Regions from separate parts of the Streptomyces sp. NPDC090445 genome, predicted to be linked through region 2. Evidence: predicted binding sites of a transcription regulator. Region 2 holds the regulator's gene; the other holds the start of a gene.
What was found. Region 2 encodes HspR, which represses chaperone genes until heat shock. Its sites were predicted from a motif close to TTGAGNNNNNNNNNCTCAA; they were not measured.

Region 1: a site for HspR is predicted at 1,953-1,971, ahead of lon (endopeptidase La). Genes of this name have one in related genera too.

What each region holds. Positions count from the first base shown of each region.
Region 1 is NZ_JBIVXV010000014.1:138,374-143,556, reverse strand. It holds gene lon (endopeptidase La) at 1-1,930, opposite strand, end outside; gene ACIQUT_RS24800 (TnsA-like heteromeric transposase endonuclease subunit) at 2,152-2,892, shown strand; gene ACIQUT_RS24795 (Mu transposase C-terminal domain-containing protein) at 2,889-4,925, shown strand; gene ACIQUT_RS24790 (TniB family NTP-binding protein) at 5,021-5,183, shown strand, end outside.
Region 2 is NZ_JBIVXV010000049.1:3,766-8,948, forward strand. It holds gene grpE (nucleotide exchange factor GrpE) at 1-473, shown strand, start outside; gene dnaJ (molecular chaperone DnaJ) at 522-1,700, shown strand; gene ACIQUT_RS39090 (heat shock protein transcriptional repressor HspR) at 1,702-2,172, shown strand; gene ACIQUT_RS39095 (helix-turn-helix transcriptional regulator) at 2,270-3,289, opposite strand; gene ACIQUT_RS39100 (hypothetical protein) at 3,392-3,640, shown strand; gene ACIQUT_RS39105 ((2Fe-2S)-binding protein) at 3,637-3,951, shown strand; gene ACIQUT_RS39110 (pyridoxamine 5'-phosphate oxidase family protein) at 4,126-4,539, opposite strand; gene clpB (ATP-dependent chaperone ClpB) at 4,673-5,183, shown strand, end outside.

The DNA.
Region 1 (5,183 bases), on a different contig from region 2:
CCGTCAGGGTGAGCCCCGCGGCGCCGGTTTCCGGGTCGGCGAGGGAGGCCTCGACGAAGAGCACGTCGCCTCCCGCGCCGGTCACCGCGAGGCCGGTGGCGACGCCGGGGACGGCCGTGCGCCGCTCGGCCGGATCCTGCGCGGACTCCGGCACGTGGTGCGGCCGCCCGATGAGCGCCCGCAGGTCGTCGGCGCCGATGCGCTGCGGCAGTTCGCGCTCGCCCAGTTCGTGCTGTGCGGCAACCTTGCGCAGGAGCCGGGCGAGGGAGCGCTCCAGGGTGCGCACGCCCGCCTCGCGGGTGTACTCGCCGGCCAGCCTGCGCAGGGCGTCCTCCTCCAGGACGACCTCGTCGGCGCCGAGGCCGGCGCGCTCCAGCTGGCGCGGCAGCAGGTGGTCGCGGGCGATGACGACCTTCTCGTCCTCCGTGTACCCGTCGAGGCGGACGAGCTCCATCCGGTCGGCGAGCGCCTCGGGGACGGCCTCCAGCACGTTCGCGGTGGCCAGGAAGACGACGTCGCTCAGGTCGAGCTCCACCTCCAGGTAGTGGTCGCGGAAGGTGTGGTTCTGCGCCGGGTCGAGGACCTCCAGCAGGGCGGCGGCCGGGTCCCCGCGGAAGTCGGAGCCGACCTTGTCGATCTCGTCGAGGAGCACGACCGGATTCATGGACCCGGCCTCCTTGATGGCGCGGACGATGCGGCCGGGCAGCGCGCCGACGTACGTGCGCCGGTGGCCGCGGATCTCGGCCTCGTCCCGTACGCCGCCGAGCGCGACACGGACGAACCTGCGGCCCATGGCGTGCGCGACGGACTCGCCGAGGGAGGTCTTGCCGACGCCCGGCGGCCCGACGAGGGCGAGGACGGCCCCGCCGCGGCGGCCGCCGATGACGCCCATGCCGCGGTCGGAGCGGCGCTTGCGCACGGCCAGGTACTCGGTGATGCGGTCCTTGACGTCGTCCAGCCCGGCGTGTTCGGCGTCGAGGACGGCGCGGGCGCCGGTGATGTCGTAGGCGTCCTCGGTGCGCTCGTTCCAGGGCAGTTCGAGGACGGTGTCGAGCCAGGTGCGGATCCAGGAGCCCTCCGGGGACTGGTCGCTGGACCGCTCCAGCTTGTCGACCTCCTTGAGCGCGGCCTCCCGCACCTTCTCGGGGAGGTCGGCGGCCTCGACCCGGGCCCGGTAGTCGTCGGAGGCCTCGCCCTCCTTCTCCCCGTTCAGCTCGCGCAGTTCCCTGCGGACGGCCTCCAGCTGGCGCCGCAGCAGGAACTCGCGCTGCTGCTTGTCGACGCCGTCCTGGACGTCCTTGGCGATGGACTCGGCCACGTCCTGCTCGGCGAGGTGGTCGCGCAGCCAGGTGACGGCGAGCCTGAGGCGGGCGACGGGGTCGGCGGTCTCCAGCAGTTCGACCTTCTGGGCCACCGTCAGGAAGGGCGAGTAGCCGGAGTTGTCGGCGAGGGCGGAGACCCCCTCGATCTGCTGGACGCGGTCCACGACCTGCCAGGCGCCGCGCTTCTGGAGCCAGCTGGTGGCGAGGGCCTTGTACTCCTTGACGAGCTCGGCGACCGATCCGGGCAGCGGGTCGGCGAGCCGCTCGTCCACGCTCTCGCCCTCGACCCAGAGCGCGGCGCCGGGGCCGGTGGTCCCGGCGCCGATGCGGACGCGGCCGATGCCGCGGATGAGCGCGCCGGGATCGCCGTCGGAGAGCCGGCCCACCTGCTCGACGGTCCCCAGCACACCGGTGCCGGCGTACTTCCCGTCGACGCGCGGTACGAGCAGCACCCGGGGCTTCCCGCTGCGGACCGCGGCCTGGGCGGCCTCGACGGCGCCGCGCACCTCGGCGTCGGTCAGGTCCAGGGGGACGACCATGCCGGGCAGCACGACCTCGTCGTCGAGCGGCAGCACGGGCAGGGTGAGCTTTACGGACGTCGAAGCCATGATCTTCCCTCCGGCAGTGAAGTTGAGCTATGCCGACTCAATGCATGTGCGCCTCCCGGTGTTCCCCAACTCCCGTTCGCCTCCGGCGAACACGCCTCACCTGTCCTGTAGCGGCGGACCTTGCACAGGTCAGGTCGAGGTTGCACGGGACTTTGCACTGGTCAGCGTGACCTTGCATCCGGCGGCACTGTTAGCTGGTCGTGAGACATGCGTTAGACCTGGTGGCAGGTGGTGCGAGCGGGACGCCGCCCGAGGGGTTCGAGGTCGGCTACGTCGACCAAAGCGGGTCGGAGTTCCGGCGTCCGCTGGCGGACGTGTGGGCGGTGCGGTTCGAGGGCTGCGTGCCGGTTCGCGATTTCAAGTCGTACAAGGGCCAGCGGCACCTGCCTGGCCTTTGGTGGTCGTCGACGATGGGCGGGCACATCGGGTACGAGTCCTGGCTGGAGCGGGATCACGTGATGCTGCTCGACTTCGATCCGTCGGTGGTCGGGGTCTCGTCGCAGCCGTTCTGGCTGTTCTGGGCCTCCGATACCGGCAAGGGCCTCTCGCACGCTCCGGACTACTTCGCGAGGCGGGAGGATGGCTCGGCGGTTGTGGTCGACTGCCGCCCGGTGGACCGGCGTCGGCCTCGGGACTGGGTGAAATTCGAGGCGACACAGGCGGCCTGCAACCAGGTCGGATGGCACTTCAGGCTGGTGGGTGCACCGGACGGGATCGTGATGCGGAACGTTCGGTGGCTGGCCGGTTACCGCCACCCGAGGCATCGCGTAGAGGATGCCGTTTCCGACCTGCGGCGAGTGTTCGCCGAGCCGAGGCCGTTGATGGACGGGGCTGCCAGGGTGGGAGACCCCATCGCGGTTCTGCCTGTGTTGTTCCACCTGTTGTGGCTACATGAGCTGGTGGTGGACGTCTCCGTCCCGCTGCACGCTGCTTCACTCGTGTCGCCCGGAGTGTGGCGGTGAATACCAGCGAGAACGGCTCTGTGCTGAGGCCAGGCGACTGGATTACGTACGCTGACGGGGACCACCAAGTGGTGGCCCTGTCCGGAACCTCGGTACGGCTGCGGTCGGAGGACGGGGCCGAGTCGGTCGTCCTCGCCTCCTATTTGATGGCATCCCCAGGTTTCTCCGTCACTGGCACTGAGCCACTGCCGGCGCTGGAGCCGTTCGGGCTGCTGGCGACGCTGCCGGACTCGGTTCGCATGGCGGCCATCGAGTGGGAACAGCATGTCGTGGAGGTCGACACGGGGCTGCGGCCCAACGCTGCGCCGGGCACGAGTCCGCGGCCGGAGTACGACCCCGCTTCGCGTTCGCTGCTCCAGAGGGCCGAGGCTAAAGCCACGGAGCTGGGGGTGAGTCTTCGCACGGTTCAAGGCAGACGGTCGCGCTACGCCCAGCAGGGCTTGTGGGGTCTGGTCGACCAACGCATGGTGCGGCTGTCAGGGGTGACCGGAAGGGCTGATGCCCGTCTCGTCGCTGCGATCCAGGAAGCACTGCAAGCAGAGACTCACAGCTCCACGGGGACCCGATCCCGCCTGATCCGCCGGGTGATCAAGATGGTGGAGGCCACCCACGGTGAAGGGGAGGTGCCACTGCCGAGCAAGAACACCTTCTACAAGCTGATCGGCGTACTCTCCGCCGGCCGCCACACCTTCGGCTCTTCGGTCACCCGACGGCAGATGGCAAACCGGCCCCAGGGACCGTTCACACCGACGTTCGCTGCCCGGCCCGGGGAACAGGTGCAGATCGACTCCACCCCGCTGGATGTGATGGTGGTCTTGGACTCTGGACTGACGGCCCGGGCGGATCTGACGATTGCGGTCGACGTCGCCACGCGCACGATCTGCGCCGCTGTGCTCCGGCCGGTGGGCACAAAAGCCGTGGATGCCTCGCTCTTGCTGGCCCGAATGCTGGTCCCGGAGCCTATGCGGCCGGGCTGGTCCCAATCGCTTCGGATGGCCGCCTCGCGCATGCCGCACAGACGTCTGCTGGAGGTGGATGCCCGGATGGCTCAAGCAGCCGCGAAGCCAGTGATCGTGCCGGACGGCGTGGTCATCGACGGCGGAAAGGTGTTTATCTCGGACACATTCATCCGCTCCTGCAGTCGCCTCGGAATCTCCGTCCAGCGGGCCAGGCCCCGCACGCCCACGGACAAGGCGATTGTGGAGGCCACATTTTCGGCGATCAACACTCTGTTCTGCCAGCACCTGGTCGGCTACACCGGACCGAACGTCTCGCGCCGCGGGCACCGCGTCGAGGAGCAAGCCGCCTGGACGGTTCCTGAACTTCAGGACCTGCTGGACGAATGGCTGGTGGTTGGCTGGCAGATGCGACCACACGACGCTCTGAGAGACCCCTTCCTCCCCAAGAGGGCGATCTCGCCGAACGACATGTACGCCTCCCTGGTCGCGGCCAGCGGCTACCTGCCACTGGTTCTTCGCGGCGAGGACTATCTGGAATTGCTGCCGGTGGCCTGGCGAACGATCAACGACTACGGCATCCGCATCGGTTACCGCACCTACGACAGTCCTGATCTCGGCCCGTGGCGACGCGAGCACTCAGGGAACGCCTCCAAGCGGGGACTCTGGGAGGTCCATTTCGACCCCTACGACCTCTCTCACGTGTTCGTACGCACCCAACAGGGTTGGATCACTGCCCCCTGGGTTCATCTGCCGCTGGTTACAGCGCCTTTCGCTGACTTCACCTGGCAGCAGGCTCGCCGCCTGGCCGCTGAGACCGGGCTGGACAACACCCATGAAGCCGCTGTTGCTCGCGTTTTGGACGGACTCCTGACTCGCGCAGATCACGGACCGGACAGACGCGCAGCCAAAGTGGTCGGCCGTACGCGCGCCGCGGCCTCCGGGCTTCCGCCCGGCACTACTGCCAAGGCGGATCCCCCAGCGGAACCGGCACGATTCGCAGCAGCAGATCTGCCCAAGACCGAGGTGGCCTTCGAGGTATTCGATGCCCACGCAGAAGCCGAAAGGTGGCTATGACCAGGCCCGTCCGATCCAAGGAACCTCCCCCGGATAGTCCGCTGACTACGAAGGAGGGATGGCGCAGGTTCGTCGAGCACGAGCCCGCCCCTCCCGTGCTGCTGTCAGCCGCCGAACGAGCCGCCCTTGACGAGCGAGAGTGCCTTCAACAGGACGATCTGCATCGCGAGTATCACGCAAGCCTCCCCATGGTGAACACCCCGACGATCCGCAAGGTCATCGCCACGTCCCGTCTACTCATCCAACTCAACCGAAATC
Region 2 (5,183 bases):
GCACCGGTGACCTCCAGCGGCTCCAGGCGGAGTACCAGAACTACCGTCGCCGCGTGGAGCGGGACCGCATCGCCGTCAAGGAGATCGCGGTCGCGAACCTGCTGTCCGAGCTGCTCCCGACCCTGGACGACATCGGCCGGGCGAGGGACCATGGCGAACTGGTCGGCGGCTTCAAGTCGGTGGCCGAATCGCTGGAGACCGCTGCCGCCAAGCTGGGTCTGCAGCAGTTCGGCAAGGAGGGCGAGCCCTTCGACCCGACGATCCACGAGGCCCTGATGCACTCGTACGCGCCGGACGTCACCGAGACGACCTGCGTGGCGATCCTGCAGCCCGGGTACCGGATCGGCGAGCGCACGATCCGCCCCGCGCGGGTCGCGGTGGCCGAGCCCCAGCCGGGCGCGGCTCCGAAGTCCGAGTCCGGGGAGGGCGACACGCCTGCGGACAAGGACGCGGATGCAGCCGACAAGGGCTGACGTCCGCAAAGCTGATCATGTGACGGCACGAGAGGAGGGACGCCGGGGATGAGCACGAAGGACTTCGTCGAGAAGGACTACTACAAGGTCCTCGGTGTCCCGAAGGACGCCACCGAGGCGGAGATCAAGAAGGCGTACCGGAAGCTCGCCCGCGAGTTCCACCCGGACGCCAACAAGGGCGACGCCGAGGCCGAGGAGCGCTTCAAGGAGATCTCCGAGGCGAACGACATCCTCGGCGACGCCAAGAAGCGCAAGGAGTACGACGACGCCCGCGCGCTGTTCGGGAACGGCGGCTTCCGCCCCGGTCCCGGCGCGGGCGGCTCCTTCAACTTCGACCTGGGCGACCTGTTCGGGGGCGCCCAGGGCGGCGGCCCCGGCGGCTTCGGCGGCGGCGGCGGCCTCGGTGACGTGTTCGGCGGCCTGTTCAACCGGGGCGGCGCCGGTGCGGGGACCCGCACCCAGCCGCGCCGGGGCCAGGACGTCGAGTCCGAGGTCACCCTCTCCTTCACGGAGGCGGTGGACGGGGCCACGGTCCCGCTCCGGATGTCCTCCCAGGCCCCCTGCAAGGCCTGTTCGGGCACCGGCGACAAGAACGGCACCCCCCGGGTGTGCCCGACCTGCGTCGGCACCGGCCAGGTCTCGCGGGGCAGCGGCGGCGGCTTCTCGCTGACGGACCCCTGCGCGGACTGCAAGGGCCGCGGCCTGATCGCGGAGACCCCCTGCGACGTCTGCAAGGGCAGCGGCCGCGCCAAGTCCTCCCGGACCATGCAGGTCCGGATCCCGGCGGGCGTCTCCGACGGCCAGCGGATCCGGCTGCGCGGCAAGGGTGCGCCGGGCGAGCGCGGCGGCCCGGCCGGCGACCTGTACGTCGTCGTCCACGTGGGCAGCCACCCGGTCTTCGGCCGCAGGGATGACAACCTGACGGTGACCGTCCCCGTGACGATCTCCGAGGCGGCCCTGGGCGCCGACATCAAGGTCCCGACGCTGGGCGGGCCCGCGGTGACGCTGAAGCTGCCGCCGGGCACCCCGTCGGGCCGCACCATGCGCGCCCGCGGCAAGGGCGCGGTCCGCAAGGACGGCACCCGCGGCGACCTGCTGGTGACGGTGGAGGTCGCGGTCCCGTCCGCGCTGACGGACAAGGCCCGCGAGGCGCTGGAGATGTACCGCGACGCGACGGAGTCGGACGACCCGCGTGCCGCGCTGTTCGAGTCTGCGAAGGGAGCATGACATGGACGGCCGCCGACGACAGCCCCGCTTCGGCGGCGGGGCATACGAGCTGACCGACGAGACCCCGGTCTACGTGATCTCGGTGGCCGCCCAGCTCTCGGGTCTCCACCCGCAGACCCTGCGCCAGTACGACCGCCTCGGCCTGGTCTCCCCGGACCGCACGGCGGGCCGCGGACGGCGGTATTCGGCCAGGGACATCGAGCTGCTCCGCACGGTGCAGGCGCTGTCCCAGGACGAGGGCATCAACCTCGCCGGCATCAAGCGGATCATCGAGCTGCAGAACCAGGTCGAGGCGCTCCAACAGCGCGTGGCCGAGCTCTCGGCCGCCGTCGAGGGCGCGGCCGCGGTGATGCAGCAGCGCGAGGCCCAGGTGCACGCCTCGTACCGCCGCGACCTGGTCAAGTACCAGCCGCCGGTGGGCGGCAACGCCCTCGTCGTCTGGCGTCCCGCCCCGAAGCGGACGAACGACTAGCGGCGCGCGCCGACGCATCGACGCAGAAGGCCCTGCCCGGGCACGTCCCGGGCAGGGCCTTCTGCGTCGATGTGCCGCCGCGCCGGCGTGCGCCGCCTCAGCAGTCGGGGCCGCTCTCCTCCAGGATCCCCGACCGGGCGATGAGGAAGCCGAGTTGGGCGCGGCTGCCGCTGCCGAGGGTGCTGGCGAGCTTCGCGATGTGCGCGCGGCAGGTCCGTACGTTCATGCCCAGCCGGCGGGCGATGGCCTCGTCCACGTGCCCCTCGACGAGGAGCTGGGCGATGGTGCGCTGCACGCCCGAGATGCCGTCCCGGGTGGGCTGGTACGTCACTTCCTCCTGCAGCGGCACGGCGCGGTGCCACAGCTGCTCGAAGACCTTGATGAGGTAGTCCACGAGCCCCGGGTGGCGCAGCTCCAGGGCCACCTGGCGGTCGTCACTGGCGGGTATGAAGGCGACCGTGCGGTCGAAGATGATGAGCCGTTCGAAGAGCTCCTCCAGCGTGCGCACCTCGACCTTGCCGGCCTTGAGGATGTCCACGTACGCGAGCGTGCCCCGGCTGTGGCGGACCGTGTGCTGGTAGAGGGTCCGGATCCGGACACCGCGGTCGGTCAGCGGCTGGTCGCGCTCCAGGGCTTCCGTAAGCTCGAGGCTGGGGCGGGCGCCGCCGGGCTGGACGGTGAGCATCTCGGTGTGGCACTCGGCGGTGGCCAGGTTGAGGGCGGCGTTGATGGCGTCGAAGCCCTCCAGCACGGTGATGGCGTGCGTGCTGGCCGGGGCCTGTGCGCTGATGGCGAGAAACGGCTCGAACGCTTCGGAGAGTTCGAGAGAATCGCGGTGCCGCTCGCGGATCTCGCGTTCGATCGGATGCAGCCGCTGGGCCAGAGCGACCGCCGGTGGAACCGGGCGCAGTGAATTGACGTCATCAGGATCCGGCTGCAGCAGGGCCAGGTCGAGCAGGCAGGGTGCGGCTTCCGCGTCTCCACGTGCGATGCGACCGGTGCGCAGCGCGCTCGTGTAGAGGCGCGCTCCTTCGGGGCACAGGTTCGCGACCGAGTGGGGATGTGTCGCTTTTGCTGTGTTTATTGTCAAATCTCCACCCCCCAGGGTCCTGAACATGCAAGAACATGATGCATCGTCCCTGTGGCAGCGACGTGCCTGAATGAGCCATCGTCTGACAGGCGGGGGAGAGGATTTCATCAAGTGAGGACGAAGCCGACCATGAACAAGAGAATGCTTCGCTCGGCGCTTGCCACCGTCATCTTCTCGGCTGTGGCCGGTCTGGGACTCGCCGCGGGCACGCTGGGGGGCGCCGGAGGTGCTGCGGACATCCAGGCGGCGGTCGCGGACAGCGGCTGGCGCGAGCCCTCGGCGGACAGCGGCTGGCGCGCGACCCCGCTGGACAGCGGCTGGCGCTCGACCCCCGCAGATGCCGATTCCGCAGCCCTTGTCGTGGAGAGCGCGGTATGACCCCCGATGACCGCGGCTTCCGCCGCGAAATGGCCTCCGCCTACCGCTCCGGCTGGCAGTTCATCGACCTCGCGACGGCCATCCCCCAGGTCGGCGACTCGTTGATGGTCACCCTCTTCGGCCAGCCCATCGTGATCACGCGCGAGGAGGACGAGGACGTGCGGGCGTACCGCTGCCTGCGCCGCCCCCGCGGCGCGCCGCAGCCGGTCCGCTGCGAGGTGCGCTACGGCATGGTCTTCGTCAACCTCGACCAGCGCGACCACCAGCTCTTCGAACCCGACATCACCACCGCCACCCCCCGCAGTGCCTGAGGCGATTCCCCCGTCGTTGCAGATCGCTCCAGGTGCTTCCCCCACACAACGGCGCCATCGTGGACCTGACCACGATGGCGCCGTTGTGGTTTCGCCGTCCAGTAGTCGAACCGGACAAGGTGGGACCCGGACCGTCCGGAATCCTCCGGAGCCCCCGGCGCGGGCGCGGCGGGCTCAGGCGCGGCCCATCGCCCGGTCCAGCGCGATCTCGATGACCACCCGGTCCGGGTTCGGTGAGGGCATCCGCCCGTACCGCTCCGCGTAGCGCGCGACCGCGTCCGCGACCGCCTCCTCGTCCGTGCGGACCACCGCGCGGCCCTCCAGGGTCGCCCAGCGGCGCCCCTCCATCTGGCACACCGCGGCGCGGGCCGAGCCCGGCTCCACCGCCTGGGCCGCCAGCACGTTGCGGACCTTCTTGCTGTGCTTGTTGCTGATCACCCGGGCCAGGCCGGCCTCCGGGTCGTACGTCACCCCCACGGGCACCACGTGCGGGGTGCCGTCCGGGCGCGGGGTGGTCAGCGTGCAGACGTGCCGCTCCCGCCAGAAGGCGAGGTACTCGGGCGTCGGGTTGAGTACGTCATGGGACATGCGCAGAGCGTACGACTTCGCGCCCCGAAACCCGCCTTGAGTGGAATAGACTCAACTTTGCGCACGTTGAGTGTGTCAGATCGCCTGATGCAGCCCCGACACGGATGCACCGTACGGAGAGGAGAAGCCGCACGTGGACGCCGAGCTGACCAACAAGAGCCGGGACGCGCTGAACAACGCCACCAGCCGCGCCGTCAAGGACGGCCACGCCGACCTGACCCCGGCACACCTGCTGCTGGCCCTGCTCGCCGGCGAGGACAACGAGAACCTCACCGACCTCCTCGCGGCCACCGAGGCCGACCAGGCCGCCGTGCGGTCCGGCGCCGAGCGGCTCCTCGCCGCACTGCCCAGCGCCACCGGCTCCACGGTCGCGCCCCCGCAGCCCACCCGCGAGCTGCTCGCCGTACTCGCCGAGGCCGACCGGCAGGCCAAGGAGCTCGGCGACGACTACCTCTCCACCGAGCACCTGCTCATCGCGACCGCCGGCAAGGGCGGCGCGGCCGGAGAGGTCCTTTCCGCCCAGGGCGCGACGGCGAAGAAGCTGCTGGACGCCTTCGAGAACGCACGAGGAGGACGGCGGGTGACCACCCCCGACCCGGAGGGCCAGTACAAGGCCCTGGAGAAGTTCGGCACGGACTTCACGG